DNA from 2 places in the Variovorax sp. GW458-11-26-14-LB1 genome. Region 2 is predicted to be linked to the other one. Evidence: riboswitches for the same ligand, from Rfam matches in the RefSeq annotation. Region 2 holds a riboswitch; the other holds the start of a gene.

Region 1 (15,836 bases), on a different contig from region 2:
TGCCGGCCGACAGCCCCTTCAAGACCTGGGCCGACTTCGTCGCCTACGCCAAGGCCAACCCCGGCAAGCTCACCTACGGCTCGACCGGCAACCTGACCAGCCCGCACCTCACGACCGAGATCGTGGCGCAGAAGGCCGGCATCCAGCTGCAGCACGTGCCCTACAAGGGCAGCGCCGACCTGATGCTCGCGGTGGTCAGCGGCCAGCTCATGGCCGCGGCCGACAGCACCGGCTTCGCGCCGCAGGTCGAGGCCGGCAAGCTGCGCGTGCTCAACACCTGGGGCGAGAAGCGCCTGGCCAAGTTCCCCGACGCGCCCACGCTGAAGGAGCTGGGCTACGACGTGGTGCAGAACTCGCCCTTCGGCATCGGCGCCCCCAAGGGCACCTCGCCCGAGGTCGTGAAGAAGCTGCACGACGCCTTCAAGCAGGCGATGGAAGAACCCAGCTACGTGGCCTCGCTCGGCCGCTACGACATGCTGCCGAACTACATGAGCTCGGCCACGTACACCAAGTTCGCACAGGACACGGTGGTGCGCGAGAAGGTGATCATCGACAAGCTGGGGTTGGCGAAGGAAAAGTAAGGCAGGTGAACACGGCAGCGGCCACGGTCGCTGCTGAACATGGATTCCGTCCGTTTCTATGCACGTCGTCGACGACGTGCATAGAAATTCGATTTTTCGATGCGCGTTTTCGGCCTGCGCCATGCAGCGCCTACCCGATCCACGATCGGCGTCCCAAATTCACCCCCTAAAACCCTCCGTAATCTAGGCGTTAACCCTATGTAATCCCTTTGTCTTCCAGTGAAGGAAAACTCGGACCCAGTCTCGCGGCAACAAGGCCCGGACGTCCCAAAGTCGCGCCCGGTCTCGGCGCAGCGACATCCCCCTCCTGGAGTGACACCAATGAAAAAATCCCTGCTTGTTCTGGCTGCCATCGCAGCCTGCGGCGCCGCGTCGGCGCAATCGACCGTGACCCTGTTCGGCGTGGTCGATGCCGCCTACCGCAACGTAGCGAACAAGAGCGTTTCGACCACCCCCTTCGGCCCCGCCTACAGCGTGAAGGCCAGCCGCACCGAGCTGGCGAATTCGGGCCTGAGCTCGAGCCGCCTCGGCTTCCGCGGCGTGGAAGACCTGGGCGGCGGCCTGTCGGCCAGCTTCTGGCTCGAAGCCCCGATCACCAATGACGACGGCGCCACCGGCGTCTCGAACTTCACCCGCCGTTCGACGGTGAGCCTGGCGGGCAGCTTCGGCGAACTGCGCCTGGGCCGCGACAAGACCGCGACGGTGATGAACGAAGAACAGTTCGACCCGTTCGGCGACACGGGCATCGGCGGCTCGCTGATCATCGACGCCAACGAAGCCAGCGTGCCGGGCAGCGGCTACGGCAGCAACGGCACCTACAAGCGCGCCAGCAACATGGTGCAGTACTTCCTGCCGCGCCTGGGCGGCTTCTACGGCAACGTGGCCTACGGCCTGGCCGAGCAGACGCGCCTGTCGCCCGACACCGCCGCCAGCACCAACACCGGCCGCCACATCGGCGGTCGCCTGGGCTACACGACGGGTCCGTTCGACATCGCCGCCAGCTACGCGCAGAACGACACCAGCTTCACGACCGGCAGCGGCGCCGCCGCCGTGGCACGCCCGGGCAAGGTCAAGACCTTCAACCTCGGCGCGACCTACGACTTCGGCGTGGCCAAGCTGTTCGGCGAAATCTCGCGTTCGAAGGACGAGCGCAACGCGCTGAACATCTTCACGCCCGGCCAGGACGTGGACCTCACCGGCTACCTGCTGGGCGTGACCGTGCCGGTCGGCCCGGGCGTGATCCGCGCGTCGTATTCGCAGGTCAAGTACGACTTCAACCGCGTGCCCGTGTTCGGCGTGAACAACGCCGATCCGAAGGCCAACAAGCTCGCGCTGGGCTATGTGCACAACCTGTCCAAGCGCACCGCGCTGTACGGCACGGTCGCGCGCGTCAGCAACAAGAACGGCGCAGGGCTCACGGTGGGTGCAGGCCCGTCGTACGCCACCACGTTCAACCGCACCGCGCTGCAGGCCAAGAGCTCGATGGGCTACGAGTTCGGCATCCGCCACACGTTCTGATGGTTTGAGCGGTCGCGCGCCGCGCGCCCCCACCCCTGCAAGTTTCTCCAAGGGTCGTTCAACCGGTCCATTCGGCCCGCCCTGCGCGGGCCTTTTTTCGTGCGCGGCTCAGCGCGCCGACAGCACCGCGTGCGCGGCCTGCGCGAACCCCGCACCGCGCTCGCCCTGCGTCACGTAGCGCGGCAGGTGCTCCAACTGCGGCACGAAGCGCGCGACGTTCGCCACGCCGATGCTGTGCGCGAAGCTGCGGAACATCAGCTGGTCGTTGGTGGAGTCGCCCACGTAGGCCCAGCGGTCCATCTCGTCGTCGAGCGTGCGGCCCCACAGCTCGCGCACGATCCAGCGCGCGCCTTCGAGCTTGTCGTTGTCGCCGTACCAGCCGTTGATGTGGATGCTGCTCACGGTGGCGTGCATGCCTTCTCCGCGCATCAGCGCGACGACGCGCGCGATGGTGTCGTCATCGAGCGTCACGAACTCGCTGTGGTCGATCGCGATGTCGGTCTCGCGCCCGGGCGAGTCGGTGGCGCGGCCGGCGCCCGGAATCTCGTGCTCGATGCGCGCCAGCACGGCCTGCATGCGCGCGAAGTTGGCGGCGCGCGTGGCGGCGTCCTGCTGGTAGCGCTTCTCGACGCCGCCATCGGCTGCCGGGCGCAGCGCCACCGCGCCGTTCTCGGCCACGATCGCATCGACCGGCCAGCTGTTCACGAAGGGCAGGCTCCAGCCCACGGGCCGGCCGGTGATGGCGACCACCGCCAGGCCGGCGGCCTTCAGGTCGGCCAGCGCCTTCAACGCATCGGGCGTGATCGCGCCGTCGGTGGTGAGCGTGTCGTCGATGTCGGTGAACACGCCGACCAGCGCAGCGCGCGCGTCGGCGGGCCAGCGCGTGAGCGGCAACAGGTGGTGGGGCGAGGCGGGCAGGGGAGGCGAAGACATGGACAGGATTCTCGAAGAGGCCCGTGATCGTACCGGCGCTTTCGTGTAGCATCCCGCCCCCGCCGCGCTTTCAGGCCGGCGCGGCACCTTCCACCATGCCTCACATCCTCGTCGACAACCTGCGCAAGACCTACCGTGTGTCCGAGCGCGACCCCGGTCTGCGCGGCGCGTTGCACGGCCTGCTGCAGCGCCGCCACCGCTCGGTGGAGGCGCTGTCGGGCGTGTCGTTCGCGCTGGAGCGCGGCGAGCTGCTGGGCTTCATCGGGCCCAACGGCGCGGGCAAGTCGACCACCATCAAGATCCTCTCGGGCATCCTGCGGCCCGACGGCGGGCGCGTGGAAGTCGACGGCCGCGACCCCTTCGCCGACCGCGAGCGCCACGTGGCGCGCATCGGCGTGGTCTTCGGCCAGCGCACGCAGCTGTGGTGGGACCTGCCCGTGGGCGACGGCTTCGACCTGCTGCGCGACATCTACCGCGTCGATCCGCAGCGCTACCGCCGCACGCGCGACGAGCTGGTCGCGCTGCTGCACCTGGAGCGCGTGCTCGACCAGCCGGTGCGCCAGCTCTCGCTGGGCCAGCGCATGCGCGCCGAGATCGCGGCGGCGCTGCTGCACGAGCCCGACATCCTGTTCCTCGACGAGCCGACCATCGGCCTCGACGCGCCTTCGAAGCTCGCCGTGCGCGACTTCGTGCGCCGTGCCAACCGCGAGCGCGGCACCACCGTGCTGCTGACCACGCACGACATGCACGACATCGAGGCCCTGGCCCAGCGCGTGATCGTCATCGGCCACGGCCGCGTGCTGGCCGACAGCCCGGTCGAGGCGCTGCGCGCGCAGGTGATGGCCGAGCGCCGGCTGGTGGTCGACTTTGCACAGGACGCCACGCTGCCCGCGCACGTCGACGGCGCCACCGTGCATTCGCGCGACGGCCAGACGCTGGTGCTCGACTTCGACCCCAAGCAGACCCCCGCGCCCGCGCTCATCGCCCGCATCGCCGGCGCGCACGCCGTGGAAGACATCCGCCTCGAAGGCCTCGCGATCGAAGCCGTGATCGCGCGCTTCTACGCCATGCACGGAGCGGCCGAGGCGTGAGGCCGGCCATGGGCCCGCGCGACCTCGCCCGGCCGTATGTCGCGGCGTTCGTCTCGCGCTTCCTGCAGATGCTGCAGTACCGCACGGCGGCGCTCGCAGGCTTTGCCACCCAGTGCTGGTGGGGCGGCATCAAGGTGATGGTGTTCGCCGCGTTCTACAGCGGCAGCGCCATCGCGGGCGCGGCCTCGTCGATGTCGCTGGCCCAGGCCATCACCTACACCTGGCTCGCGCAAGGCCTGCTGGTGCTGATGCCCTGGCTGGGCGACCCGGAAGTGGCGCAGGCCGCGCGCACCGGCGCGGTGGCCTACGACCGGCTGCGCCCGGTGGACGCCTACGCGCTGTGGTTCGCGCGCACGGCCGGCTGGATCGCGGCGCGCCTGCTGCCGCGCGTGGCGCTGATGGCGGCCTTCGCGGCGGTCGCATTGCCGCTGGTCGGGCTGGGCGACTGGGCCTGGCAATTGCCCGCGAACGCGCTGGCCGGCGCGGCGTTCCTGCTGTCGGTGGGGCTGGGCCTGTTGCTCTCGACCGCGATGGTGATGCTGCTCAACGTGGCGACCACGGCGGCGCTCAACGAGCGCGGCATCCAGGCGGTGGCGACGCCCGTGGTCATCGTGTTCTCGGGCAACCTGCTGCCGCTGGCGCTGCTGCCCGACGCCTGGCAGACCGCGCTGCTGGTGCAGCCGCTGGCGGGGCTGTTCGACATTCCGGCACGGCTGTACTTCGGGCACCTGAGCGGCTGGCATGCGCTGGCCGCGCTGGGGCTGCAGTGCTTCTGGATCGTCGCGCTGGTCGCGTTCGGGCGGATGGCGATGGGGCGCACGATGCGCAGTCTGCAGGTGCAGGGTGGCTAGAGTGACGGGCGCGCGCAGGGAGCCACTCCCGCCCTCGGAGGCAGCACTGTCGCATGGTGGCGGGTGCGACAACCCCGCCCCTGCCATGCGCCCCGTCATTCCCGTTGAAGCCGATGCGCCGACGCCCCTCGCCGTGCGGACCGTGACCTGCGCGATCGACCAGATCGCCGTGGCCGATCTGCCGCGCAGCGCCAGCTCCCCACTCTTCGAACGCCTTCGCCGCTCCGTGCGCGGCGTGACGCTTCGCACGCCGCCTTCGCACGAGGCCGCGCGCTGGCACACGCACACGATCGGCGGCGTCGCGCGGCGCCTTGCGCAGCCCCTCACGTTCACGCCGTACGCGTCCGTGAAGTCTTGCTCGGCACGTTGCGGCTTCTGCTCGGAAAACCTGCGCAAGACCGAGGGCGGAACCTCGGCGTCCCGGCTGCGTCCGGCGCCCGACTACTTCGACGGCCTGTCCCGCGCGCTGCGCGCCTTGCGCGGCGTGCCGTTGTCGTGGTCGCTCTCGGGCCTGGAAACGAGCGACGACGCCGACTGGATGCTTCGGCTGCTGCACACGCTGGCCGCGGGCGAAAGCCAGGGCCCGGTGGTCGAAGATCGTGTGCTCTATACCAACGGCGCAGGCTTTGCCGGCCCGCAGGGCGAGGTGCTGCGGCGAGCGCTGCAAGGCTTCGAAATGAGCTGGCTGGAGCTGTCCCGCCACCACCACGACGGCGCGGTCAACCAGGCCATCATGCGATTCCGGCCCGAGGTGGCCATCGGCGATCCCGTCGTGTTCGAGCGCACCGCGCGCCAGCTCGCCGATGCGGTGGCGCTGCGGCTCGTGTGCATCCTCCAGCGCGGCGGCGTCGCGCAGCCGACCGACGTGGCCGCGTACCTCGCGTGGGCACGGCAATGCGGCGCCGGGACCGTCGTCTTCCGGGAGTTCTCGCGGCTCGACGAGGGCTACCGCGACAACGCCACCGCGCGCTACCTGCGCGCGCAGCGGGTCTCGATGGACGCGCTGCTGACGGCCTGCCTCGACGACCCCGACATCTCGCGCGGGTGGACCCTCGAAAGCCTCACCGAGGGCTACTACTTCTGGAACCTGCGCCTGCGCACCGACAGCGGCCTGACGGTCGTCTTCGAAAGCGCCGACTACGGCGCCATGCACGCGCGCCACGCGACCGGCGATGTCTACAAGCTCGTCTACTTTGCCGACGGACAGCTCTGCGCCGGCTGGGAGCCGGGGCACGACGTGCTGCTCGACACGCGCACCGCGAAGGCCTGCCCATGAGCAGTCACAGCTGGCTGAAGCTCGACCATGAATCGCCGCGCTACCGGCTGCCGGACGACCTGCGCACGCGGGACCCGATGGGCGGGCGCGATTGCGGATGGCTCGAGCAGATGCTGCCCTTCGTGCGCCGGTTCTCGCAACCGGGCGACATGGTGTTCGACCCCTTCGCCGGCTTCGGCACGACGCTGCTCGCGGCGCGCCTCGAGGACCGACGGGCCTTGGGCTGCGAAGTCGATGCAGGCCGCATCGACCTCATCCGCGAGCGGCTGGCACGCCACGGCCTCGCCCACGGCACGACGCTCCTGCACGCCTCGTGCGATGCGCTCGAAGACGCCGCGCTCCCGCCCTTCGACCTCTGCCTGACGAACGTGCCCTACTTCGGTTGCCGCTGGGCCGGTGCGCAGGCAACCTCCCAGCTTTACGACAGCCCGAGCTACGCGCAGCACCTCGATGGCCTGCGCAACGTCTTCCACCGCGTGCGCGCCGGATTGCGCGAGGGCGGTGCCTGCATCGCGATGGTGGAGAACCTCCGGATCGGCGATCGCGTGCTGCCGCTGGCCTTCGATCTCGCCCGCATCCTGGGTTCGCTCTTCACGATGGAGGAGGAGCGCGTGCTGGTCTATCCGCACGACGCGGCAGACAACGACACCGATGCCCGCACCGACCGGCGCCACGAGCACGCACTGGTCTTTCGCAAGCAGCGCGAGCGCATCGACCTGCCGGCCACCGCTGCGCTGCTCGATGCCATGCGCGCCGCAGGACACGTCTTCACGCTGTTCGGCAGCTTCGCGCGCTGGCAGCAGGACCCACAGGGCCCTCCGCCCGCAGACGCCGACATCCGCGTCGACGCCGACCCGCAGCGCCTGGACGCCCTGCTGCGATGGCTGCAAGGGCAGGGCTTCTCGGTGACGAGCTGGGGCGACCCGGTCACCACACCCCTTCACCTCGACAGCTACCGCGGCCGCTTCTACTTCCGCGCCGACCGCATCGATGCCCGCGGCGCATTGATCCGGCTCGACATCTGCTACGAGCAATGAGCGGCATGACGCAACCCGCACAGCGGTGGACCGACCCGCACCACGACCGCGCTCGGTGTGCGCAGGACAGCGGGTGCTTCCCGCAGCGAAATCAAGGAGGAGGGCGAAGCCCGGGGGACATTCGCGGAGGGAAGTACCCGGTGGCCTGTGCACGCGCCCTGAACCACGGCGATACAGGCCGCGAGGGCCATTGAAGATGGGCGCCCTCCCTCTCTTCTTCCGCCTCATGGCCGCCTCCATCAGCGGCCAGGCCAGGTACCCCGCGTCCGCGTTGCTGCTGACCCTCGGCCAGTTCCTCGGCACAGGCATCGAGGTCGTCGCCGTCTGGGCGCTGTTCCATCGCTTCGGCGAGGTGCAGGGCTGGGGCATCGGCGAGGTCGCGCTGTTCTATGGCCTCGTGAACTGCATGTTCGCCCTCGCCGACGCATTGGGCCGTGGCTTCGACGTGCTGGGCACCGAATTCCTGCGCACCGGCACCTTCGACCGGCTGCTGCTGCGTCCGCGCCCGTTGGCGCTGCAGCTCATGGGCCACGACGTGCGCATCAGCCGCCTCGGCCGTCTGCTGCAGGGCCTGCTCGTGCTGGCCTTCGCGACCGTGCAGGCCGACATCGCATGGACCCCCAGCGCCGTGGCAATCGCACTGTTCGCCCTGGCCGGCGGCATCGCGCTGTTCCTCGGCATCCTCGTGCTGCAGGGCACGCTGTCGTTCTGGACCGTCGAAAGCCTGGAGATCGCCAACGTGCTCACCTACGGCGGCGTGCAGGCGGCGCAGTACCCGCTGGCGCTCTATGCGCAGTGGTTCCGCCGCGTGCTGACCTTCATCGTGCCGCTGGCCTGCGTGGCGTACTACCCGGTGCTGGCGATCCTGGGCAAGCCCGACCCGTTGGGCGCGCCGGCCTGGGTGGGGTGGGTGTCGCCGCTCGCGGGCTTCGTGTTCCTCGCGGCGGCGTTCGGTGCGTGGCGCCTCGGGCTGCGCCACTACACCTCGTCGGGCAGCTAGCCGATCAGCCGGCGCTCTGCAGCGCCAGCCCCGCGTGCTCGCGCAGCGGATGGAAGTGGATCTTCGGAAAACGCTCCTGCGCCAGCCGCACGTCGTACGGCGAGGTGCACAAAAAGGCCAGCGTGTCGGCCGCATCCTTGGCCATGCGCACCGGGTAGGCGTGGACGAACTCGCGCAGCTCGGCCGGGGTGTCGGCCGTGATCCAGCGCGCGCCCGTGTACTGGCAGCCTTCGAGCCGCACGTCGGCGTCGTACTCGGCCTTCAGGCGGTGCTGCACCACTTCGAACTGCAGCTGGCCGACCGCGCCCAGCAGCATCGGGCCGCCGACCTCGGGGCGGAAGACCTGGATCGCGCCTTCCTCGCCCAACTGGGCCAGGCCCTGCTGCAGCTGCTTGGTGCGCAGCGGGTTCTTCAGGATGACGGTCATGAACAGCTCGGGCGCGAAGAAGGGCAGCCCGGTGAACTGCAGGTTCGCGCCGTCGGTGATGGTGTCGCCCAGCTGCACGCCGCCGTGGGTGGTGAAGCCCACGATGTCGCCCGCGTAGGCCTCTTCCACCGCCTCGCGGCGTTGGCTCATGAAGGTCACGACGCTGGTGGGGCGCAGCTCTTTCGATGTGCGCTGCACCTTCAGCTTCATGCCCGGTGTGTACTTGCCCGAGGCCATGCGCACGAAGGCGATGCGGTCGCGGTGGTTGGCGTCCATGTTGGCCTGCACCTTGAACACCACGCCCGCGAAGTCCTTGTCCTCGGGCTGGATCTCTTTCACCACCGGCTGGCGGTTGACCAGCGTGGTGCTGGTGCGCGACTGCGGCGAGGGCGCCAGGTCGACCAGCGCGTCGAGCACTTCCATCACGCCGAAGTTGTTCACGCCGGAGCCGAAGAACACCGGCGTCTGCTTGCCGGCCAGGAAGGCCTCGCGGTCCCAGGTGGGCGAGGCGCCGGTGGCCAGTTCCATGCTTTCCATGGCGTGCTCGAAGTCGGCACCGAAACGCTTGACGAGCGTGTCGCGCTCGCTCAGCGGGATGGTCTCGAAGTCGTGCGGCAGCCGCTCGCTGCCCGACTCGAACACCGTCATCGCCTGCGTGCGCAGGTTCATGATGCCGCGGAAGCTCTTGCCCTGGCCCACGGGCCAGGTCATGGGCACGCAGGGCATGCCGAGTTCGCGCTCCACCTCGTCCAGGATGTCCAGCGGCTCGCGCACTTCGCGGTCCATCTTGTTGACGAAGGTGATGATGGGCGTGTCGCGCTGGCGGCAGACCTCGATCAGCCGGCGCGTCTGCGCTTCCACGCCGTTGGCCGCGTCGATCACCATCAGCGCCGAGTCGACGGCCGTGAGCACGCGGTAGGTGTCTTCCGAGAAGTCCTTGTGGCCGGGCGTGTCGAGCAGGTTGATCACGTGCTCGCGGTACACCATCTGCATCACCGACGAGGCCACCGAGATGCCGCGCTGCTTCTCGATTTCCATCCAGTCGGAGGTGGCGTGGCGCGAGGCCTTGCGGGCCTTCACCGAGCCGGCGATCTGGATCGCGCCCGAGAACAGCAGCAGTTTTTCGGTCAGCGTGGTCTTGCCGGCGTCAGGGTGGGAAATGATCGCGAAGGTGCGACGGCGGCGGGTTTCGGCGAGAAAAGACAAGGTGGGCAATCTGCAGGGGAATCCCCCGATTTTAGGAGGCCGCCTCGCCAACCCCCTCAATCCCCCGCCGATGGGCCTAAAACGCCTCGGTCACCCCGTACGCCCGCATCTGCGCCTCGACCTGCGCCGCGTCCTGGCTCAGCACCACGAGGTCGTGCGCCTTGCCCTCGCGGTCCTTCACGTGGCGCGTGAGCAGGGCCTCGGGCCGGAAGCCCAGGGCCTGGAAGACAGCGATGGCGCCGCGCTGGTCGACGGTCATCTGGGCGACGATCTTTTCCTGCCCGTGGGCGAAGGCCAGCGCGCAGCCCTCCTGCGCCAGCTGCTGGCCCAGGCCGCCGCCGCGCAGCGCGGGCGACACCAGCACGCGCAGCTCGGCCACGTGGCCCGACCACGAATGCGGGTCGCGGATGACGGCGGCGCAGCCCAGCACGGCGCCGTCGCGCACGGCGAGCACGCTGTCGATGTCGCCGCGCTCGATGGCGCGGACCCAGGCGGCCATCACCTTGGGCTCAGTGATGTCGCGCGGCAGAAAGAGCAGGTCGTGCGCCGGCAGCGCCTGCGCAAAGGCCAGCACGGCGGGCGCGTCGGCGCCGGTCATCAGGCGCAGGGCGATGTCGCCGTCCGCGTGGGCGACGGTGCGCGGGTAGGTGCGGGAAGAAGATGCGGTCATGAGCGTAGGGGGATGTTTGTGTTCGTCAGGTGGAGCGCATGCCCAGCCACTCGTCGAGCTTGGGCCACAGCCGCCGCACGGCGTTGGTGCCGGCCGCCAGGCTCACGTGGCCGCCCTTGAGCACCACCTCTTCCTTGTCGGTGGAGCCGATGCCGGCGATCAGCGGCTGGCCCGCCTCGTAGGGCACGATGTGGTCGTGTTGCGCGAGCGCGTGCAGCACCGGCACGGTGATGTTCTTCAGCAGCACGGGGCGCCCGCCGAGCACCAGCTCGCCCTTGTGCAGCTTGTTGTCCCACATGAGCTCTTTCACGGTCTGGCGGAAGTACTCGCCGGCCAGCGGCAGCATCTCGGCGCCCCAGCGGTCGAACATGCGGTACGACTTGACGAACTCGTCGTTGGCCATGTTGTCCCACAGCTGCACCAGCCCGGCGCCGCGCCCGGCGGGGCGCAGCATGTCGAAGGAGGCGAACAGCATCTCGGGCGGCACGTTGCCCACGGTGTCGATGAGGCGGTCGACGTCGAAGTAGCGCCGGTCGGACCACGCGTGAAAGAGCTTCATGCGGCTGAAGTCGATCGGCGTGGTGAAGAGCGCGAGGTTCTTCATCGGACCGCCGGGGTGCAGGGCCGCGTACAGCGTGGAGAGCACGCCGCCCATGCAGTAGCCGGCGATGGTGACGTCTTCCTCGCCCGAGTCTTCCTGCACGCGGCGGATCGAGTCGGGAATGAAGTCGAGCACGTAGTCCTCGATGCGCAGGCGCTTCTCGTCGGGGCGCGGTGCGTTCCAGTCCATCACGTAGACGTCGTAGCCCTTGAGCAGCAGGTACTCGACCATGCTCTGGCCCGGCGCGAGGTCGAAGATGTAGGCGCGGTTGGTGGTGGCCATCACCATGAGCACCGGCACGCGGTAGATCTCGTCGACCATCGGGCGGTAGTGGTACAGGCTCAGCGTGCCGCGCCGGTGGATCTCGTCCTTGGGCGTGAGGCCGACGGCAGGCGCGGTCGAGGTCAGGAAGTCCAGCCCCTTGATGTTGCGCTGGATCGTGCGCTCGATCTCGCCGCGGATGTCGGGCAGCTGGAAGGTGTCGGGCGGCGCGCTCATGGGCGGCGCTTTCCGGCGGTGCGTTTCCTGGGGGCGGCGGCCTTGGCTGCCGGTGCAGGCACTGCCGCCGCCGGCGGTTGCTTGGTGCGACGCGGCCGGGGCGGTGCAGTGGCCGTATCGGCGGTCCGCGCGGCCGGCCCGGCCCCGCCTTCCAGCGCGCGGCGGATGCCCGCCAGGTGGTCGTCGATGCGGTGCAGCTGCTCGCCCAGCGCCTGCAGGTCGGCGCGCGTGGGCAGGTTCAGCAGCGTGAGGTAGCGCGCCATCAGGTCGCCCACCGCCTTCTGCGCGGTGAGCGAGGCGTTCATGCCGCCGTGCATGCCCTGGCGGAACGGGTCCGAGGCCATGGCTTCGTTGGCGAACTCGTTGGTGCTTTTTTCCCACTGGGCCGTGAGCTCGCGCCACAGGGCCATGGGATCGAGGGACGGAAACTGGCTCATGAAAAACACCTCCGTCTGGGTTCGTTGTCGTGTCTCTTTTTTTCTTCAGTGATCGTCGCGCCGCGCCGCCCGTGCAGTGTGCGCGGCGATGGCTTCGATGATCTGCGGCCACATCGCGATCGGCAGCGCATGGCCCATGCGCGGAATGCGCAGCAGCGTCGCGCCGGGAATGGCCTCGGCCACGTCGATGCCGCAGGCCACGGGCACCAGCGGGTCGACGTCGCCGTGGATCACCAGCGTAGGCACCTGCACCGCGCGCAGCGCCGGCTTGCGGTTGCCCGACGCGAACACGGCTGCCAGCTGGCGCGCCACGCCGCCTGGGTTGAGGCCGCGCAGAAATGCGAGCTGCGCACGTTCGGCGTCGCGCGCCTCGTCGAGCGGAAAGGCGTCGGGCCCGCGCAGCACGCGCCACAGCTTGGCGTGGTGCGGCAGGTAGGCCTCGAAGCTGGTCGGCGCGGGCGCGAACAGCACCGCCAGCGCCTCGGGCGTGGGCGGCGGCAGGGCCGGGTCGCCGGTGCTCGACATGATGCTGGTGAGCGAGCGCATCCGCCCCGGGTGGTGGATGGCCATCTCCTGCCCGATGGCGCCGCCCATCGACGCGCCCACGACGTGGGCGCGTGCGATGCCCAGCGCGTCGAGCAGGCCGGCGCAGTCGTCGGCCATGTCGCGCAGCGTGTAGGGCACCTGCAGCGGGCGCCCGGCCATGGCCTGCAGCATCAGCGCCTGGATGTCGGGCACGCCGGCGTGCGGCAGGTGGGTGGAGTGGCCGATGTCGCGGTTGTCGAAGCGGATCACATGGTGGCCGCCGGCCTGCGCCAGGCCGGCGCAGAACGCGTCGTCCCACGCGACCATCTGGGCGCCGAGGCCCATGACCAGCAACAGCGGCGGCGCCTCGGGGTCGCCGAAGCTGTCCCAGGCCAGTTCGATGCCGTTGGCGCGGGTGCGCCGTTCGGTGCGGGGCGCGACGGCGGTCATGCGGGCCTTTCTTTTCTTCCTGTTACTTGCGCTGCAGCAGCTTCGTGACCTCGTCCACGTTGGCCTGGATGCGCTGGCGCACCACGTCGAAGGCGTCGGCCTGCGACTTGGCGGCCAGGGTGGCCAGCTCCTTGATGTCGTCGACGGCGCGCTGGAACGACTGGCGGCCCAGCTCGTCGAGCTTGGCGAGGTTTTCCTTCGGGTCCTTGCCCGGCATCGCCTTGGCGGCGGTCTGCCATTCGGCGATGGCCGTCTTGATCATCTCGGTCTGTCGCTGCACCACGGTCTGCAGGCCCTGGTAGGACTTTTCATTGGCCTGCATCAGCGCCTGCAGGTCCTTGCGGCCGCTGTCCAGCAGCTTGCCGGCGCCGCCGGTCAGGTTCAGGTTCTGCAGGCGCTCGGCCATGCCCTTGAGGTTCTTCATCGGATCGAGCATGTCCGCGGCGGACGGCGCCGCCTGCTTCGCGCCGGCGCTGCTGGCGGTGGTTTTTTTCGCGGCGGCTTTCTTGGCAGTGGCCATGGTGCGGAATCTCCTGTGTCGGGTGATGAAAACAATCGAACGGGTGGATGCAGGCAGCGGCCGGGCGGCCGGGGCCCGCCGCCACGATACGCCGGGCCGGCGCGGCTCAGGGCGCTCCAAGCGCGGATTTGCCTGCGGAGTTTCCCGGGGTGGCCCGCGCCGCACGGCCCGGCCTGGCGGGCGCCCGCGCTTTCCGTGATGTGGGATGCCCCGGTCGATTGGCGGGCCGGGCGGCCGCGACTACAATCCGGCGCTCCGAGGAGCGTTGCAGCGCCGTCAGGCGTGAGGCTCGGACCACATCGCAACCACGCTCACCCGCTGTTCTCGCGGTGAGTCTTTCTTCCCCGTACGCAGTGGCATCTTTCAAACCAGTTTTGGAGTTCACATGAGCGCTGTACTCAAGCCCACCCCCGTCTCGACCGCCGACCAGGCGATTGCCGACCTGTCCCTTGCCGCCTGGGGCCGCAAGGAAATCAAGATCGCCGAAACCGAGATGCCCGGCCTCATGGCCATCCGTGAAGAGTTCTCGAAGGGCCAGGCCCTGAAGGGCGCACGCATCACGGGCTCGCTGCACATGACCATCCAGACGGCCGTGCTCATCGAGACGCTGCAAGCCCTGGGCGCCGAAGTGCGCTGGGCCTCGTGCAACATCTTCTCGACGCAGGATCACGCCGCCGCCGCCATCGCCGCCGCCGGCACGCCGGTGTTCGCCATCAAGGGCGAGTCGCTGAAGGACTACTGGGACTACACCCACGCCATCTTCGACTTCGGTCCCAAGGGCTCGAAGGGCGAAGGCCCGAACATGATCCTGGACGACGGCGGCGACGCCACGCTGCTCATGCACCTGGGCCAGCGCGCCGAAAAGGACCTGGGCGTGCTCGCCAACCCGACCAGCGAAGAAGAACGCATTCTGTACGCCGCCATCAAGGCCAAGCTGGCCGTGGACGACACCTGGTACACCCGCAAGTCGGCCGAGATCATCGGCGTGACCGAAGAGACGACCACCGGCGTGCACCGCCTGAACGAGATGAGCGCCAAGGGCACGCTGCTGTTCCGCGCCATCAACGTGAACGACTCGGTCACCAAGAGCAAGTTCGACAACCTGTACGGCTGCCGCGAATCGCTGGTCGACGGCATCAAGCGCGCGACCGACGTGATGATCGCCGGCAAGGTGGCCTGCGTGGCCGGCTACGGCGACGTGGGCAAGGGCTCGGCCCAGGCGCTGCGCGCACTGAGCGCCCAGGTGTGGGTGACTGAAATCGACCCCATCAACGCCCTGCAGGCCGCCATGGAAGGCTACAAGGTCGTGACCATGGAGTACGCCGCCGACAAGGCCGACATCTTCGTGACCACCACCGGCAACCGCGACGTGATCCGCCACGAGCACATGGCCGCCATGAAGGACCAGGCCATCGTCTGCAACATCGGCCACTTCGACAACGAGATCGACGTTGCGTCGATCGAGAAGTACGAGTGGGAAGAGATCAAGCCGCAGGTCGACCACATCACCTTCCCGGACGGCAAGAAGATCATCCTGCTGGCCAAGGGCCGTCTCGTGAACCTGGGCTGCGGCACGGGCCACCCGAGCTTCGTGATGTCGTCGTCGTTCGCCAACCAGACCATCGCCCAGATCGAGCTGTTCACCAAGCCCGACGCCTACCAGGCCGGCAAGGTCTACGTGCTGCCCAAGCACCTGGACGAGAAGGTCGCGCGCCTGCACCTGAAGAAGGTCGGCGCCATGCTCACCGAGCTGACCGACTCGCAAGCCGCCTACATCGGCGTGGACAAGAACGGCCCTTACAAGCCGGACACCTACCGCTATTGATCCGCGTGCGCGCCGATCAACTGTTGGTAGAGCGCGGCCTGGCCGCGTCGCGTTCGCAAGCCGTCCGGCTCATCGCCGGCGGCATGCGCTGGCGTGACGCGGGCACGGGCGACGCGTGGCGCAACGTCGCCAAGAACAAGGACGAAGTGCCCGAGTCGGCCGAGCTCGAGCTCGCCGATGCCGCCGAGGCACGCTACGTGTCGCGCGGCGGCCTCAAGCTCGAAGGCGCGCTGAAGACCAGCGGCGTGGACCCGACGGGCAAGCTCTGCCTGGACGTCGGCCAGTCGACCGGCGGCTTCACCGACTGCCTGCTGCAGCATGGCGCCGCCAAGGTGGTGGGCGTCGACGTCGGCCACGGGCAGCTGCATGCGCGCATGCGCGAGGACGAAC
Region 2 (15,836 bases):
GACGACCCAGCCGTTGGGCGCTTCGTCCTTCAGCGGGTCGAGGTACTCGGGCTCGCCGGTCAGCACGCTCACGACCTCACGGTCCTTGAAGAGGCCGCGCGTGTTGCCTTCGCGCACGAACTTGGACAGGTCGGCGCCGAACAGCACGTTGAAGATGGCGTCGGGCTTGGCATCGGCCAGGGCCTGCACCACGCTGCCCGCATCGACCTTGCCCAGCGGCGGCGCCTGCTCGGCGACGAACTCGACGTCGGGCTGGATCGCCTTGAGCAGCGTCTTGAAGGTGGCGACCGACGACTGGCCATACTCGTAGTTGGGGTACACGATGGCCCAGCGCTTCTTCTTGAGCTTGGCGGCCTCGGGCACCAGCATCGCGACCTGCATGTAGGTCGAGGGGCGCAGGCGGTAGGTGTACTTGTTGCCGTTGCTCCAGACGATCTTGTCGGTGAGCGGCTCGGCGGCGAGGTAGAAGAATTTTTTCTGCTTGGCGAAGTCGGTCAGCGCCAGGCCGGTGTTCGACAGGAAGGCGCCGGCCAGCACGTCGACCTTCTCGCGCGAGATGAGCTCTTCGGCCACGCGCACGGCGTCGCCGGGGTTGGCGTTGTCGTCGCGGCTGATGAGCTCCAGCTTCTTGCCGTTGACGCCGCCCTTGGCGTTGATCTCGTCGACCGCCAGTTCCATGCCCTTCTTGTAGGGCTCGAGGAAGGCGGGCTGCGCCTTGTAGCTGTTGATTTCGCCGATCTTGATCACGCCCTGCGCATGCGCGGGGACGAGGGCAGTGGCCAGCGTGACGACGGAAGCGGCGCAGAAGGCAAGGCGCAATGGATTCATCGGGAAGCTCCTAGAAGTTCGAACAGAAAACACGATGCGGGTGACGATGCAATGACAGGTCAGCGAAGACCGTCTTCGCCCTTGATCTCGCTGGCCTGCAGGCCGCCGACGCGCGGCAGCGGGCGGCCGCTGTCGGTGACGGCCACGGCCACGACGATCTCGTTGGCGCGGGGCGCATCAGCCACGCGGGCCTCGACGGCGTCGAAGTGGCTGCGCACGAAGGCGGCGTCCTTGTGGCCCAGCGGCACGTCGATGGCGGTGCCCAGCGTGCCCTGCTTCTTGGCCGAGGGCACGAGTGCGGCGCCCTTCTCGACCGCCACGCGCAGCGGCGCGCCCAGCTTGGGATGCAGGATGGCGGCGGCATGCTCCAGCTCGCCGCGCTCGCCGACGATGGCGGCCTTGCCGTAGCTCTGCGCCTGGCCGGGCTCGATGCCCAGCGCCTTCACGGCCTTCTGGCCCAGCAGCGCGCCGAGCTCTTCACCGATGGCGATGAGCTCGTCGAGGTTCTCGCTGTAGCGGCCGGCGTAGGGGTTCTCGATGACGGCGATGGCGACGGCGCGGCGCGTGGGCGGCGTCACGTCCTGGCCCATTTCCTTGCGGGTTTCATCGACTTGGATGACGAGCTTGCGGATGTTGGCGGTCATGTCTGTGTGTTCCTTGTCTTGTCTCTTGTCTTGTGCGGTCAGCGCAGGCCGTCCCACTTGCTGATGTCCTTGGCGAGCAGGCCGCCGACGCGCGCATGCACGCGGTAGCCGGTGCTCATCGCGAGGATGAAGACGATCTCGTCGGCCATCGGCGCGCCGGGCACGCGCACCTCGATGGCGTCGAACTGGCCGCGCACGTAGCTGGCGTTGATGTTGGTGAGCGGCACGTCGAGCGCGGCGCCGGGCGGACCGACCTTCTTGGTCGAGGGCACGATCGACAGCGCGTTGCCGGGCTGGCCGGTTTTCTCTTCGGCCTTGCCCGCGGTGTAGGCGGCGCGGCTGCCCTTCCAGCCGAGCAGCTCGCGCATCGCGTAGCCGCCGGGCACGTGCCACAGCGCGCCGTGCTCCAGCTCACCGTCGGCGCCGACGATGGCGCCCTTGCCGTAGGTGGCGATCTGCTCCAGCGGCACGTCCATGGCGGCGTGCAGCTGGTGCGCCATGTCGACGCCCACGGGGTCGAGCAGCGCCATCATCGGCAGGATGTCGGGCTCGTAGCGGCCCGCGAAAGGATTGGTCAGCACCGCGCCGATGGCACCGCGCACCAGCGGGGTTTCGGCACGCGGTCCGAACTCGTGGTGGATGTACTCGACATGGGTGAAGACGCGACGGATTTCGATCATGAAAAAGAACCTTGCTTTTCGTTAAGCAAATACTGAACCAACTGCTTCGGGCAGCGCGATGTCCAGCGACTTCGAGCATAAGGGTTCCACCCGCCGCCACTGCCCCTGGCAAACGAGCAGAACGGCCCACACGAGCCCCCTTTTCTGCAGCGCGCGGGCGCACGCCGCGCCCGCATCGAGTGCATGGTGCACCTGCGCGGGCGCCAGCGGCGGCACGTCGACGGTGACGAGGGTGTCGCCGAGGTCGCTGTCGTCCTTGCATTCGCTGGCGGGCAGGCGCTGGATGGCGGCGTCGGCCACGTCGACGGCGTTGGCGATCACGGTGGCGGCGGCGTCGGCCTGCGCCGCGGTGGCGGCCAACACCGTCACGCTGTCGGCGATGCCCAGCGAGAAACTGCGCCCGCGCCAGCCGCTGGTGGCGACGCCGCGCACCGGCTGGTCGGCGTGCAGCGCGAACTGGCCGTCGGTGGTCAGCATGCCGCTGTCGCGCCAGTCGAAGCGCGCGAGGTCGGCAAACAAGCCCGCGCGCGCCGTGTGGCCGGGCGCGAGGTGCAGCGCGATGTCGCCGCCGTTGTTGATCCAGGCGCGCTCGATGCCGGGCCGGTCGTAGAAGGCGATGAGTTCCTGCGCCACGCTGCCGGCCACGGCCGCCATCGGCGTGAGGAACAACGGCGAAAACGCATCGCAGGCGTCCCACATGCGCCGCGCCACCACGCCACGCGGGCGCTGGCGTGCGGCCACGGGCAGGCGCAGCTGCGGCAGCTCGCGCACGAGTTCGTCGAGCACATGGCCGAAGCGTGCCCAGGCCGCGTCGTGTGCGGCCGCGACGGCGTACGGGTCGCCGTGTGCTTCGGCCACGATGTCGATCGGGCCGTGGTTGAAATGCCAGCGGCCCGCGTCGAGCGCCGTGCGTTGGGCGGACATGGTTTCAGCCCAGCATGGGGGCGTGGCCGAGCGGCCACGGGTTGGCATCGTCGATGACGAGCCATTGGCGCGCCAGCGGTGCGCCGTCTTCCTGCCACGCACCGCGTGCGAGCGCCTGCTCGAGCGGGAAGATGTGTTCGACGTGCCCGCCGAGCGCTTCGTAGTCGGCGCGCCGCATGCTGAACTCGATGGGCGCGACGATGGCCGGCGTGGGCACGGTGCCGAAGCTGTTGTCGGGCATGCGCATGACGTCGGCCATCACGGTGATGCCGCCGCCGGGCCACACATAGGCCGGCGCGCCGCCGCAGGTGACGTTGACCAGCGCGCGCTTGATGGCGCGCGTGAGCAGCACCGGGTTCTCGGTGACGCCCGCGCGCAGGCTGCCGCCGGCGCCGCCGAGGAACAGCACGGTGCACAGCGAGGGCTCGCAGTTCTCGCCGATGCGATCGACGATGCGGCGCACCTCGGGCGGCATGGGCTGCTCGATGGGCTTGAGCGCCTCGTCGAGCACGTACCACTGCGCGTGCTCGCCGGTGGTGGAGGTCATGAGCAGGCGCAGGCCGGGGCGGGCCACGCCCTCTTCCCAGCCTTCGATGATCGCCAGCGGGTCGGCGATGTCGGTGCCGCCCCAGCCGTTGCCCGGGTTCGCGACCTGGAAGTAGCGCCCGGGTGTCGACTTGCGCCCCAGCATCTGGATGCCCGAGGGCGTCATGTCGAGGCAGCGGCCGGCCTGGTGCTCGGTGAGCACGCCGGTGATGTGGTCGTCGACCACCACCACCTCGTCGGCCACGCCGGCGAACTGGCGCGCGAAGATGCCCACGGCCGCCGAGCCGCAGCCCACGCGCATGCGCTGCTCTTCCACGCCGTTGACGATGGGCGCCTTGCCGGCCTGGATGACGAGGCTGGCGCCGCCGTCGATGGTGCATTCCACCGCCTGCTTGTTGCCCAGGAGCTGCATCAGCTCGGCCGTCATGCGACCCTCTTTCTTGCTGCCGCCCGTGAGGTGGTGCACGCCGCCCAGCGACAGCATCTGCGAGCCGTACTCGGCCGTGGTGACATGGCCCACGACCTCGCCCTTGTAGCGCACGTTGGCCTGCTCGGCGCCCAGGAAGCGGTCGGTGTCGATCTTCACCTTGAAGCTGCAGTAGCTGAAGATGCCTTCGGTGACGACGGTGACCATGTCGACGCCCTGGGCTTTGGAAGCCACGATGAAGGGCGCGGGCTTGTAGTCGGGGTAGGTGGTGGACGAGCCCACGCCGGTGACGAAGACCTCGTCGGCATGCAGCAGGTCGCCGTTCCAGTCGGGCGTGGCATCGGCCTCGACCGCCTCGGCGCCGGGCCGGTCGAAGGGCACGAGCGCCGGCTGTTCGCTGGCGAGCGTGCGGCGCAGCAGCACCACCGGATCGACGCGCACCAGCACGCCCTGGCGGTTGGCGTAGCGGTCGCAGGCGCCGGTGCGGCCGTCGGAGATCTGGCACAGCACCGGGCAAGCGTTGCACTCGACCTTGGCGGTGCTCATCTTCTCGTTGCGCGGCGGCGCCTTGCCGAAGGCGGCGCCCCCGGCCTGCGCGACCAGGGGCATGTCGATGCCGGGCAGTCCGTCTGTCTTGGTGTGTTCAGTCATCGGGGCGATCTCGTGGTGTGGTGCTGTCGGAGCGGGTCTTCAGGCCCCGGAGGTTTGCAACAAACGTGCCGTGCAGGTGCTTGTGCGGCGGCTTTCGTTTGTGTAGCATCCCCTACACTTTCATGTTGCGTTCACTACATCAAAGGTCAATGTAGCAAACAGGCCCGATGCTTGCAATGGTGTTTTCTCGCGGTGTTCATCGGGGTTTTTCCGACCAACGACAATGGAGGGTTGCTAGCCGGCCGATGGCGGACGCCCCAAAGGCGTGCATTTCGGCTCAGCCACCCTTTTCTGTCTTCAACCAACACTTGAGTTCTGTATGAGTGCATTCAGCGAAGAACGCGTCCTGAGCGTCCACCACTGGACCGACCGCCTGTTCACCTTCACCACCACGCGCGACCCGGCGCTGCGCTTCTCGAACGGTCATTTCACGATGATCGGCCTGAAGGTCAACAACAAGCCCCTGCTGCGCGCCTACAGCATCGTGAGCCCGAACTACGAGGAGCACCTGGAGTTCCTGAGCATCAAGGTGGAGGACGGCCCGCTCACCTCGAAGCTGCAGCACATCCAGGTGGGCGACACCGTGATCGTGGGCCGCAAGCCCACCGGCACGCTGCTCATCGACTACACGCTGCCGGCCAAGCGCCTGTACCTGTTCGGCACGGGCACCGGCCTGGCGCCGTTCATGAGCATCATCCGCGACCCCGACACGTACGAGAAGTTCGAGCAGGTCATCCTGGTGCACGGCGTGCGCCAGGTCGACGAGCTGGCCTACCACGACCTCGTGACCGACCACCTGCCCAAGCACGAGATCCTGGGCGAGATGATCGCCAAGCAGCTGCTGTACTACCCCACGGTCACGCGCGAGGAGTTCCGCAACCAGGGCCGCGTCACCGACCTGATCGAGAGCAACAAGCTCACCGACGACCTGGGCCTGCCCCCGCTGAACGTCGAGGAAGACCGCGTGATGCTGTGCGGCAGCCCCGGCCTGCTGGTCGACCTGAAGCACATCCTGGAAAAGCGCGGCTTCAAGGAAGGCAACACCTCGACGCCGGGCGACTTCGTGGTCGAACGCGCCTTCGCCGAGAAGTAAGACCCGATACAGAGGCGCTGCGCGCACGATGGCCGACTCCCGCTCCGTCAGCAAGCCCAAGCCCCAGCGCCGCACCGGCGTGCGCGAGGCCGCGGCCCAGGCCACGCGCGACAGCATCCTCAAGGCGGCGACCAAGGTGTTCGCCAAGTACGGCTACGACGGCGGCAGCGTGGAGAAGATCTCCAAGGCCGCCAAGTCGTACGACCGGATGATCTACTACTACTTCGGCAGCAAAGAGGGCCTGTTCATCGCGGTGCTCGAAGGCATCTACCAGCGCATGGACGATGCCGAAGCCGCCATTGCGCTCGACGCCTCGCGGCCCGTGGAAGCGCTCACCGAAGTCATCCGCTTCGTGCTCGGCTACTACCGCAAGAACCCCGAGTTCGTCACCCTGCTGAACACCGAGAACCTGCACAAGGGCCGGCACATCTCGAAGTCGCTGCGGGCGCGCGAGTACTCGTCGCGGGCGGTGGCCATCATTTCGGAAATCCTTGCCAGCGGCGCGGCCCAGGGCCTGTTCCGCACCGACCTCGTGGCGCGCGACATCTACCTGCTGATCGCGTCCACCGGCTATTTCTACACATCGAACCGGCACACGCTCACGGCCTTCCTCGGCGAGCCGCTGGAGTCGCCGGAAGCCGTCGCGCACTGGGAAGATTTCGTCATCGAGACCCTGCTGCGCACCGTGCGCGCGGACGAGGTATCGGACAACCGCACCCCTTCCCCACCCCACGACGAGGACACAACGAAATGGCAGAAATCGCAGCCGGCACAAAGTCGGGCAAGGTCGTCATAAAGAACATCGGGCTGCTGCTCTCGGGCGACATCGACAAGCCCATCCTCGACGCCGACACCCTGGTGGTGAACGACGGCCTGATCGTGGCGGTCGGCAAGGAGAAAGACTGCGACCTCGAAGGCGCCGTCACCGTCATCGACGCGCGCAAGACCTGCGTCGCACCCGGCCTCATCGACAGCCACGTGCACCCGGTGTTCGGCGACTGGACGCCGCGCCAGGGCCAGATCGGCTGGATCGACTCCACCATGCACGGCGGCGTGACCACCATGATCTCGGCCGGCGAGGTGCACCTGCCCGGCCGCCCGAAGGACATCGTCGGCCTGAAGGCGTTGGCCATCACCGCGCAGCGCGCCTTCGACAACTTCCGCCCCGGCGGCGTGAAGGTGCTGGCCGGCGCGCCCGTCATCGAGAAGGGCATGGTCGAGAGCGACTTCAAGGAACTCGCCGAAGCGGGCGTGGGCCTCTTGGGCGAAGTGGGCCTGGGCTCGGTGAAGGCCGGCTACGAGGCCAAGGAAATGGTGGCCTGGGCGCGCAAATACGGCATCCAGAGCACGATCCACACGGGCGGCCCGTCGATCCCGGGCTCGGGCCTGATCGACAAGGACGTGGTGCTCGAGGCCGACGCCGACATCATCGGCCACATCAACGGCGGCCACACCTCGCTGCCCGAGGCGCACGTGTGCGAGCTGTGCGAGAAGAGCTCGCGCGCCATCGAGATCGTGCACAACGGCAACGAGAAGGTCGCCATCGCGGCGGCGAAGGCCGCGCTCGAACTCAAGTGCCCGCACCGCGTGATCCTCGGCACCGACGGGCCCGCCGGCTCGGGCGTGCAGCCGCTGGGCATCCTGCGCATGGTGGCGATGCTGTCGTCGATCGCGAACATCCCGGCCGAGCTGGTGTTCTGCTTCGCCACCGGCAACACGGCGAAGATCCGCAAGCTCAACTGCGGCCTGATCGAGGTGGGCCGCGCGGCCGACTTCGTGTTCATGGACCGCGCCCAGCATTCGCCCGCGCCGGGCCTGCTCGAAAGCGTGCAGCTGGGCGACATCCCGGGCGTGGGCATGGTGATGATCGACGGCCTCGTGCGCTGCGGCCGCAGCCGCAACACGCCGCCGGCCACCGAGATCCCGGTGGTGGTGTCGGGCGGGCACTGAGCGCGCTTGAACGCGCCCGGTGGCGGCCTCAGCCGCCGCTGCGGTGCGAGCGGAAGACCAGGTAGCGCGCCGAGAGAAAGTTGGCGCCCAGGCCCGCGATGCTGCCCAGCGCCACGCCGAGCGCGGCGGCCCAGCGGCCTTCCACCCAGTGCAGCGTGAGCACGTAGGTGCCGTAGTTCAGCACGGCGCCGGCCAGCATGGTCGTGAGGTAGCCCAAGTATTCGCGCCAGACCGAACGCCCCGTGGCGGCGCCGGCCGCGCTCGCCGCGAAGGTGTAGCGGCGGTTGTAGAGCCAGGTGGTGGTGGCGGCGGCCAGGAAGGACACGACGCGCGCGCCGTACCACCCCAAGAGCGGCGCCAGCAGGTAGAGCACCGTCACGTCCACCACGAAGCCGATCACGCCGGCCACGGCGAACGAGAGGAACTCGCGCCCGATCTTCATCGCGCCGCCGTCAGTGCGCGCGCAGGCTCTTGCGCAAGCTCTCGCGCACGCAGGGTTGCGCCAGGTAGCGCAGCCGCTTGGCCTCCTGCCGGCCGAGCGTGACGGTGTGCATCACCACGCCGCAGACGAAGGACAGCAGCGCCGCCAGCATCGCGCCGGTGGCGAGCACCGCCGTGGGCAGCCGCGGCACCAGGCCGGTGTGGGCGTAGGTCATGAACAGCGGCAGGGCCAGCGCGAGCGCTGCGATCGCGAGCACGGCGGCGACGATCGAGAAGAACTGCAGCGGCCGCTCGCTCACGAACAGCTTGCCGATGGTCTTCAGGATGCGCCAGCCGTCGCGGTAGGTCGAGAGCTTGCTGTGCGAGCCTTCGGGGCGCGTGCTGTAGGCGGTGGCTTCCTCGGCGTAAGGCATGCGCAGCTCGAGCGCGTGCACGGTCAGCTCGGTCTCGATCTCGAAGCCCTGCGACAGGGCCGGGAACGACTTGGCATAGCGGCGCGAGAACACGCGGTAGCCCGAGAGCATGTCGGTGAGGCCGCCGCCGAAGAGCTGCGCCACGGTGCCCGTGAGCAGCCAGTTGCCGAAGCGGTGGCCGGCGCGGTAGGTGAGCGCGTCCTGGCCGTCGTCCACGCGGCTGCCGACCACCATGTCGAGGTTGCCCTCGACCAGCCGCGCGATGAGGCGCGGCGCGGCGGTGGTGTCGTAGGTGGCGTCGCCGTCGACCATCACGTAGATGTCGGCCTCGACGTCGGCGAACATGCGCCGCACCACGTTGCCCTTGCCGCGCGCGGCCACGTGCGTGACGATCGCGCCGGCCGCGCGGGCCACGGCGGCCGTGTCGTCGGTGGAGTTGTTGTCGAAGACGTGGATCTCGGCGCCGGGCAGGGCCGCGCGGAAGCCCTCGATCACCTGGGTGATGGCCAGGGCCTCGTTGAAGCAGGGAATGACGGCGGCAATGCGCGGCATGGCGGACACGGGGGCGGGTCGGTGGTCGGTCGTCATGGGGCGGTCGTCGGAAGGAGTCGGTAGGCGCGGCTGCCGTCTTGGTCGTGCAGCAGGCCATAGTACTGGTCGAAGCCGGGCCGCACGCTGAGCACTTTCACCATCTCGGGCGACATGACGACGGTGGTGAAGCCCTCGGCTGCCAGCTTGCGCGCCGTGTCGCCGGGCGACATCAGCAGGTAGTCGCGGTAGCGCCAGCGCCCCAGCGTGTCGCCCCAGATCGGGTTGGGGCCGTAGTAGATCGCCTCGTTCAGCGCGATCTGGTAGACGCGGCCGGTCACGTTGCGGCGCACGTAGTCCATCACGCCGTAGCCCGGCACGTGCTTGCGCAGGAAGGCCTCGCGCGCCTCGGCCGTGAGCGAGATCATCGACACCTTGGTGGCCGTCTGGCCCACCGACACGGCGGCCAGCACGGCCAGCAGCAGCACCACGACCCAGTCGCCGACGCCGGCGCCGCTGCGCGGGCCGTCGGCTGCGACCGCAGCGGGCGCTGCGCGCAGGCGGCGCACGCCCGCCGCGATCCAGCCGAACAGCACCTGCCAGCCCACGGCCGCCGTCATCGCGAGCAGCGGGAACGAGGCCATGAGGTAGCGCGGGTAGCGCGAGGTCACGACCCACACGGCCACCGAGTACAGGCAGAACCAGCCCGCCGCGCGCACGGCGGCGGAGCGCTTCCACCACACGCTGAAGGGCGCGAGGAACACCGACCAGATCAGCGCGTTGGGCATCTCGGCGTGGTCGCGCACGTCGGCCACCTGCTGCACGTAGTCGGCCGGCACCCATTCGGTGAAGCCGAACACGCGCGCGCCGATCGGGTTGAAGGGGTCGCCCGTCATGATGGCGTTGCGCGCGTACCAGTAGATGCACGGAATCAGGAAGCACAGCAGCGCCGGCGCCCAGGCTTGCAACAGGCGGCGCTCGTGGCGCACCACGAACAGCGCCACCAGCGGCAGGAAGATCAGCGCCTGGTACTTGGAGCCCGCCGCCACGCCGAGGCAGAACGCCGCCAGGCAGAGCCAGCGCGTGCCGTCGCGCAGCGGCTCGGATTCGCGCCACCACCACAGCGCCACGAAGGCCGACAGCACGAACAGCGCCACGCCCATGTCGATCAGCGCGTTGGCGTAGTCGCCCATGCCCAGCCAGATGGCCGCGCCGATGCAGGCGGTGAGCCGGTTGGCATGCAGGATGCCCAGGCGGAAGATCATCAGCACCGACAGTGCGCCCGCCAGGGCGTTGAGGAAGTGCGGCAGCACGTCGTCGCCCACCTGCAGCGCGGCGGCGTACAGCAAGTTGTAGTTGTAGGGGAACCAGGGGTAGCGCAGCCAGTCGTGGATGCCCAGCGTGCCCTGCTGCGCCACGAGGCGCGCATACGGCAGGTGGTACATCAGCTCGTCGAAGGCGGCCGGCGGCGCGAGCGGCGCCACCAGCGCGGGCAGCGCGACCAGCGCCAGCGCGATGGCGGCGATGCGTTCGAAGCGGGTCCACGGCGCAGTGGGGGGCGCGGCCGCGCGCAATGCGCGGATGTCGGCGCGCCAGCCGCGCCACTGCCACGCGGCGGCCAGGACGCCCGCGCCGACCAGGCCCAGCGTCGCCTCGCGGCGGAAGAGCCCGAAGATGGCCAGCGCCTGAAAGGCACAGATGTAAAGGCCGACACCGAGCGCGGCCGACATGGCCGCTTCGAGCCAGGCGTCGCGGCGCGAGGGCGGGCGCAGGCGCGCGAGCACCGCGCGGCCGGCACCCCAGCAGGCAATCACGAAGATCGCGAACTCGGCGTAGTGCGCGGCGGCAAAGATCAGCTTCTGAATATCAACTCCCGTGGCCGGTCACTCCGGTCGCGCCGACCGGCCGGCAGGTTCAAAGGTTCGGCGCCAGCAGGCGCTCGAGCTCCGCTTCGCTCGTGCGGCGCCGCGCGGCCTGGTCCTGCAACTGGTCGTGCCCGATCTTGCCGACGTTGAAGTACGTCGCATCGGGGTGCCCGAGGTAGAAGCCGCTCACGCTGGCGGCGGGCATCATAGCGAGGCTCTCCGTCAGGGTCATGCCAATGTCCGCGCAGTTCAGAAGGTCGAACATCGGGCCCTTCACGCTGTGGTCGGGGCAGGCCGGGTAGCCGGGCGCGGGGCGGATGCCGCGGTACTTCTCGGCAATCATGTCGTCGTTGCTCAGGCCTTCGTGGGGCGCGTAGCCCCACAGGTCGGTGCGCACGCGGTGGTGCATGGCTTCGGCAAAAGCCTCGGCCAGCCGGTCGGCCAGGGCCTTGAGCATGATGGCGGAGTAGTCGTCGAGGTCGTCGATGAAGAACTTCTCTTTCTTCTCGACGCCCAGGCCGGCGGTGACGGCGAACACGCCGACGTAGTCCTTCACGCCGCTGTCCTTGGGCGCGACGAAGTCGGCCAGGCAGCGGCTGGGGCGCATCACGCCGTCGATCATCTGCTTCTCGGTCTGCTGGCGCATGCCGTACCAGGTGAGCGCGACTTCGCTGCGCGTCTCGTCGGTATAGAGCTCGATGTCGTCGTCGTTCACGGTGTTGGCGGGCCAGAAGCCGACCACGCCGCTGGCGCTGAGCCAGCGCCCTTCGATGAGGCGCTTGAGCATGCGCTGGCCGTCGGCGTACACGCGCACGGCCTCGGTGCCGACGATCTCGTCCTTCAGGATGGCGGGGAACGGGCCGGCCAGGTCCCAGGTCTGGAAGAACGGACCCCAGTCGATGTACTTTGCCAGCTCGGTGAGGTCGAAGTTCTTGAACACGCGCCGGCCGATGAACTTGGGCACGGTGGGCACGAAGTTCGCGAAGTCGACCGGCGTCTTGTTGGCGCGCGCCTTGGCCAGCGGCCACATCGGCACCTGCTTCTTGTTGGCGTGCTGCGTGCGCACCTTCTCGTAGTCGGCGTTGATCTCGTCGATGTACGCGGTGGCCTGGTCCGAGAGCAGGCTCTGCGCCACGCTCACGCTGCGCGAGGCGTCGGGCACGTAGACCACGGGGCCTTCGTAGTGCGGCGCGATCTTCACGGCCGTGTGCACGCGGCTGGTGGTGGCACCGCCGATGAGCAGCGGGATCTTCTTGATGCGGAAGTGGTCGTCCTTCTGCATCTCGCCGGCCACGTACTGCATCTCTTCGAGGCTGGGCGTGATGAGGCCCGACAGGCCGACGATGTCCGCGCCCTCGACCTTCGCCTTCGCCAGGATCTCGTGGCACGGGACCATCACGCCCATGTTCACCACTTCGAAGTTGTTGCACTGGAGCACGACGGTGACGATGTTCTTGCCGATGTCGTGCACGTCGCCCTTCACGGTGGCGATGATGATCTTGCCCTTGGTGCGCACGTCGCGGCCCGCGGCCTCGTCCTGGCGCTTTTCTTCCTCGATGTACGGAATGAGGTGGGCCACGGCCGACTTCATCACGCGCGCCGACTTCACCACCTGCGGCAGGAACATCTTGCCCTGGCCGAACAGGTCGCCCACGATGTTCATGCCGTCCATCAGCGGGCCTTCGATCACGTGCAGCGGACGCCCGCCCTTGGCGAGGATCTGCTGGTAGGCCTCTTCGGTGTCCTCGACGATGAAGTCGGTGATGCCGTGCACCATCGCGTGCGACAGGCGCTGGTTGACGTGCACCGGGTGCTCGGGCGTGCCGCGCCATTCGAGCTTCTTGCTGTCGTCCTTGGCGCCGCTCTTGGCGGTCTCGGCCACTTCGACGAGGCGCTCGCCCGCGTCGGGGCGGCGGTTGAGCACCACGTCTTCCACGCGCTCGCGCAGCGTGGGTTCGAGGTCGTCGTACACGCCGACCATGCCGGCGTTGACGATGCCCATGTCCATGCCCGCCTGGATCGCGTGGTACAGGAACACGGTGTGGATGGCCTCGCGCACCGGGTCGTTGCCGCGGAAGCTGAAGCTCACGTTGCTCACGCCGCCCGACACCTTGGCGCCGGGCAGGTTCTGTTTGATCCAGCGCACGGCGTTGATGAAGTCGACCGCGTAGTTGTCGTGCTCCTCGATGCCGGTGGCGATGGCGAAGATGTTCGGGTCGAAGATGATGTCTTCGGGCGGAAAGCCCACCTCGTCGACCAGCACGCGGTAGGCGCGCTCGCAGATCTCGATCTTGCGTGCGTAGGTGTCGGCCTGGCCCTTCTCGTCGAAGGCCATGACCACGGCGGCGGCGCCGTAGCGCTTGACCAGCTTGGCCTCGTGCTTGAACTTGTCGACGCCCTCCTTCATGGAGATCGAGTTGACGATGCCCTTGCCCTGGATGCAGCGCAGGCCGGCCTCGATGACCTCCCACTTGGAGCTGTCGACCATCACCGGCACGCGCGCGATGTCGGGCTCGCTGGCGATGAGGTTCAGGAAGCGCACCATGGCAGCCTTGCTGTCGAGCATGGCCTCGTCCATGTTGATGTCGATCACCTGCGCACCGTTCTCCACCTGCTGGCGCGCGACGGCCAGGGCGTCCTCGAACTGGCCGTTGAGGATCATGCGCGCGAAGGCCTTGGAGCCGGTGACGTTGGTGCGCTCGCCGATGTTGACGAACAGCGTGCCCTCGCCGATGGCGACCGGCTCGAGGCCGGACAGCTTCATGGGAGGGGGAGCGACGGGAGCGAAAACGGATGCGGGAATCTGGGACATGGCCTCACCTGCGGAAGAGTCGGACAGGCGAGCGTCGTTGTCGCCCCAAGCCTGACGATTCGCCTCTGTGGCGAACCGCTGCAACGCTCCTTGGGAAGTCGCGCATTTTAGGTCGATTCGATTGCGCCCTGGGAAAACCCCAGTTTTCATTCCTGCACGTGTCAACAGAATGCGCCCACCGTTTCTGAACGAACGTTCGTGTTTTTAACCAAACGTTAGGGAGTTCGCCGATGGCCAGGAAGTGGAATGTCCGGTTGCAGCATGCAGCCACCCCGATGCGCGCCGTGGCCCTGAGCTGCGGCCTCCTGGCCGCCGCGGCCCTCGCGGTTCACGCGCCACCAGCGCGTGCCGCGGCCGGCGACAGCGCCACCCGCGTCGAGGCCCGCGTCACCTCCGACACGGCGAAGACCAAGTACCCGATCGTGCTGGTCCACGGCCTGCTGGGCTTCGACAACCTGCTGGGCGTCGACTACTTCTACGACATCCCCGGCAGGCTGGCCGCGGCGGGCGCCAAGGTGTACGTGGCGCAGGTGTCGGGCACCAACACCTCCGAGATCCGCGGCGAGCAGCTGCTGCAGGAGCTCAAGACCATCCGCGCGCTGGAGCAGAACCCCACGCTCAAGTTCAACCTCATCGGCCATTCGCAGGGCTCGCCCACGGTGCGCTACGTGGCGGCGGTGGCGCCCGACATGGTGGCCTCGGTCACCTCGGTGGGCGGCGCCAACGGCGGCTCGAAGGTGGCCGACCTGCTCGCCAAGCTGCCCGAAGGCGGCATCGGCCAGACCCTGGTGGTGAAGGCCGTCGACCTGCTGACGGGGCTGATCGGTTTTCTCTCGGGCAAGGACCCGAGCCAGCTGCCCGAGGTGCCGCTGAACGCGCTGGCCTCGCTGACCACGGCGGGCGGCGCGGCCTTCGACGCCAAGTTCCCGCAGGGGCGCCCCGCGCCGGGCTCGTCGTGCGACGTGAAGAGCGGCGCGGCCGTGGCCAACGGCGTGCGCTACTACTCGTGGTCGGGCGTGTCGACCAGCTTCAACCTGTTCGACCCGAGCGACACGGCGCTGTCGACGCTGGGCAGCCTGTTCTTCTTCGGCGAGGCCAACGACGGCCTGCTCGCGGTCTGCACCACGCGCCTGGGCACCCACCTGGGCGACTACCGCCAGAACCACCTGGACGAGGTGAACCAGGCCTTCGGCAACACCTACGGCAGCCAGTTCCCGTACTACGAGAAGAAGCCGCCGGAACTGTTCAGGGAACAGGCCGCGCGACTCAAGAGCGCGGGGCTCTGAGGACGCTGCGCATGCGCGGTGTGGCCTTGACCATCGGCGCCGTCGCGCTGGTGGCCGTGGGGACCGGCTGGCTGGCGATCGGCCCCGGGGCGGTCGATGCGCCGCAGGCCGCCGCGCCCCGCGCCACGGCGGCGGTCGCGGTGCCCACCGTGCCTCGTCCGGCGCAGTCCACCGCAGCGGCCCCCGACGCCCTGCTCACCAGCGACCTCATCACCCTCTTCGACCAGGTGCTCGCCGAAGCGCAGGCCGACAGCAAGGCCACGCTGATGGCCCGCGCGCCCGCCCTGCTCGCCCAGCGCCTGCGCGAGGACTGGCGCGTGCGCGCGCTGGCCCTGCTGGAGCGCTACGTCGACATGCAGGAAGCCCTGCGCACCTTGCAACCACCCGCGCCGGGCGACCCGGCCTTTCTGCGGCGCAGCCTGGAGGCGCGCGAGGCGGTGCGCCGGCAGTTCTTCGCGCCCGAGGAAATCGAAGGCCTGTTCGGCGACCAGATCCGGCAGGACCGGTTCATGGCCGAGAAGATGGAGTTGCTGTCCAACCCCGACCTCACGCCCGAGCAGCGCGCCGCGGCGCTGGCCCAAAGCGAGCAGGCCTGGCTGTCGCCCGCGCAGCGCGAGGTGCGCAAGGAGGCGGTGGCGCATCTGGACGTGATGCGCCAGACCGAGGCCCTGCAGGCGCGCGGCGCCAGCCCCCAGGAGCGCTTTGCCGCGCGCAGCGAGGCCTACGGCTACGAGGTGGCACGCGGCCT

The links. Region 2 has a riboswitch for S-adenosylhomocysteine ahead of metH (methionine synthase). Riboswitches for the same ligand answer to the same signal wherever they lie in the genome.
Region 1: it holds a riboswitch for S-adenosylhomocysteine, as region 2 does, so the genes downstream of both, ahcY (adenosylhomocysteinase) here and metH (methionine synthase) in region 2, are expected to answer to the same signal.

What each region holds. Positions count from the first base shown of each region.
Region 1 covers NZ_JBWKYW010000002.1:232,476-248,311, reverse strand. The annotation lists gene AC07YS_RS02535 (Bug family tripartite tricarboxylate transporter substrate binding protein) at 1-581, shown strand, start outside; gene AC07YS_RS02530 (porin) at 903-2,099, shown strand; gene AC07YS_RS02525 (HAD-IIB family hydrolase) at 2,208-3,032, opposite strand; gene AC07YS_RS02520 (ABC transporter ATP-binding protein) at 3,128-4,123, shown strand; gene AC07YS_RS02515 (ABC transporter permease) at 4,132-4,974, shown strand; gene AC07YS_RS02510 (hypothetical protein) at 5,060-6,250, shown strand; gene AC07YS_RS02505 (DNA methyltransferase) at 6,247-7,287, shown strand; gene AC07YS_RS02500 (ABC transporter permease) at 7,484-8,287, shown strand; gene AC07YS_RS02495 (peptide chain release factor 3) at 8,292-9,920, opposite strand; gene AC07YS_RS02490 (GNAT family N-acetyltransferase) at 9,997-10,590, opposite strand; gene AC07YS_RS02485 (alpha/beta fold hydrolase) at 10,616-11,689, opposite strand; gene AC07YS_RS02480 (hypothetical protein) at 11,686-12,126, opposite strand; gene AC07YS_RS02475 (alpha/beta fold hydrolase) at 12,172-13,101, opposite strand; gene phaP (TIGR01841 family phasin) at 13,124-13,621, opposite strand; S-adenosyl-L-homocysteine riboswitch at 13,873-13,941, shown strand; gene ahcY (adenosylhomocysteinase) at 14,007-15,446, shown strand; gene AC07YS_RS02460 (TlyA family RNA methyltransferase) at 15,452-15,836, shown strand, end outside.
Region 2 covers NZ_JBWKYW010000013.1:111,677-127,512, forward strand. The annotation lists gene AC07YS_RS11620 (ABC transporter substrate-binding protein) at 1-828, opposite strand, end outside; gene AC07YS_RS11625 (amino acid synthesis family protein) at 888-1,472, opposite strand; gene AC07YS_RS11630 (amino acid synthesis family protein) at 1,511-2,152, opposite strand; gene AC07YS_RS11635 (UPF0280 family protein) at 2,174-3,076, opposite strand; gene AC07YS_RS11640 (6-hydroxynicotinate reductase) at 3,081-4,700, opposite strand; gene AC07YS_RS11645 (ferredoxin--NADP reductase) at 5,020-5,793, shown strand; gene AC07YS_RS11650 (TetR/AcrR family transcriptional regulator) at 5,822-6,589, shown strand; gene AC07YS_RS11655 (amidohydrolase family protein) at 6,544-7,743, shown strand; gene AC07YS_RS11660 (GtrA family protein) at 7,772-8,185, opposite strand; gene AC07YS_RS11665 (glycosyltransferase family 2 protein) at 8,196-9,185, opposite strand; gene AC07YS_RS11670 (ArnT family glycosyltransferase) at 9,182-10,939, opposite strand; gene metH (methionine synthase) at 11,040-13,802, opposite strand; S-adenosyl-L-homocysteine riboswitch at 13,825-13,900, opposite strand; gene AC07YS_RS11680 (esterase/lipase family protein) at 14,078-15,088, shown strand; gene AC07YS_RS11685 (lipase secretion chaperone) at 15,100-15,836, shown strand, end outside.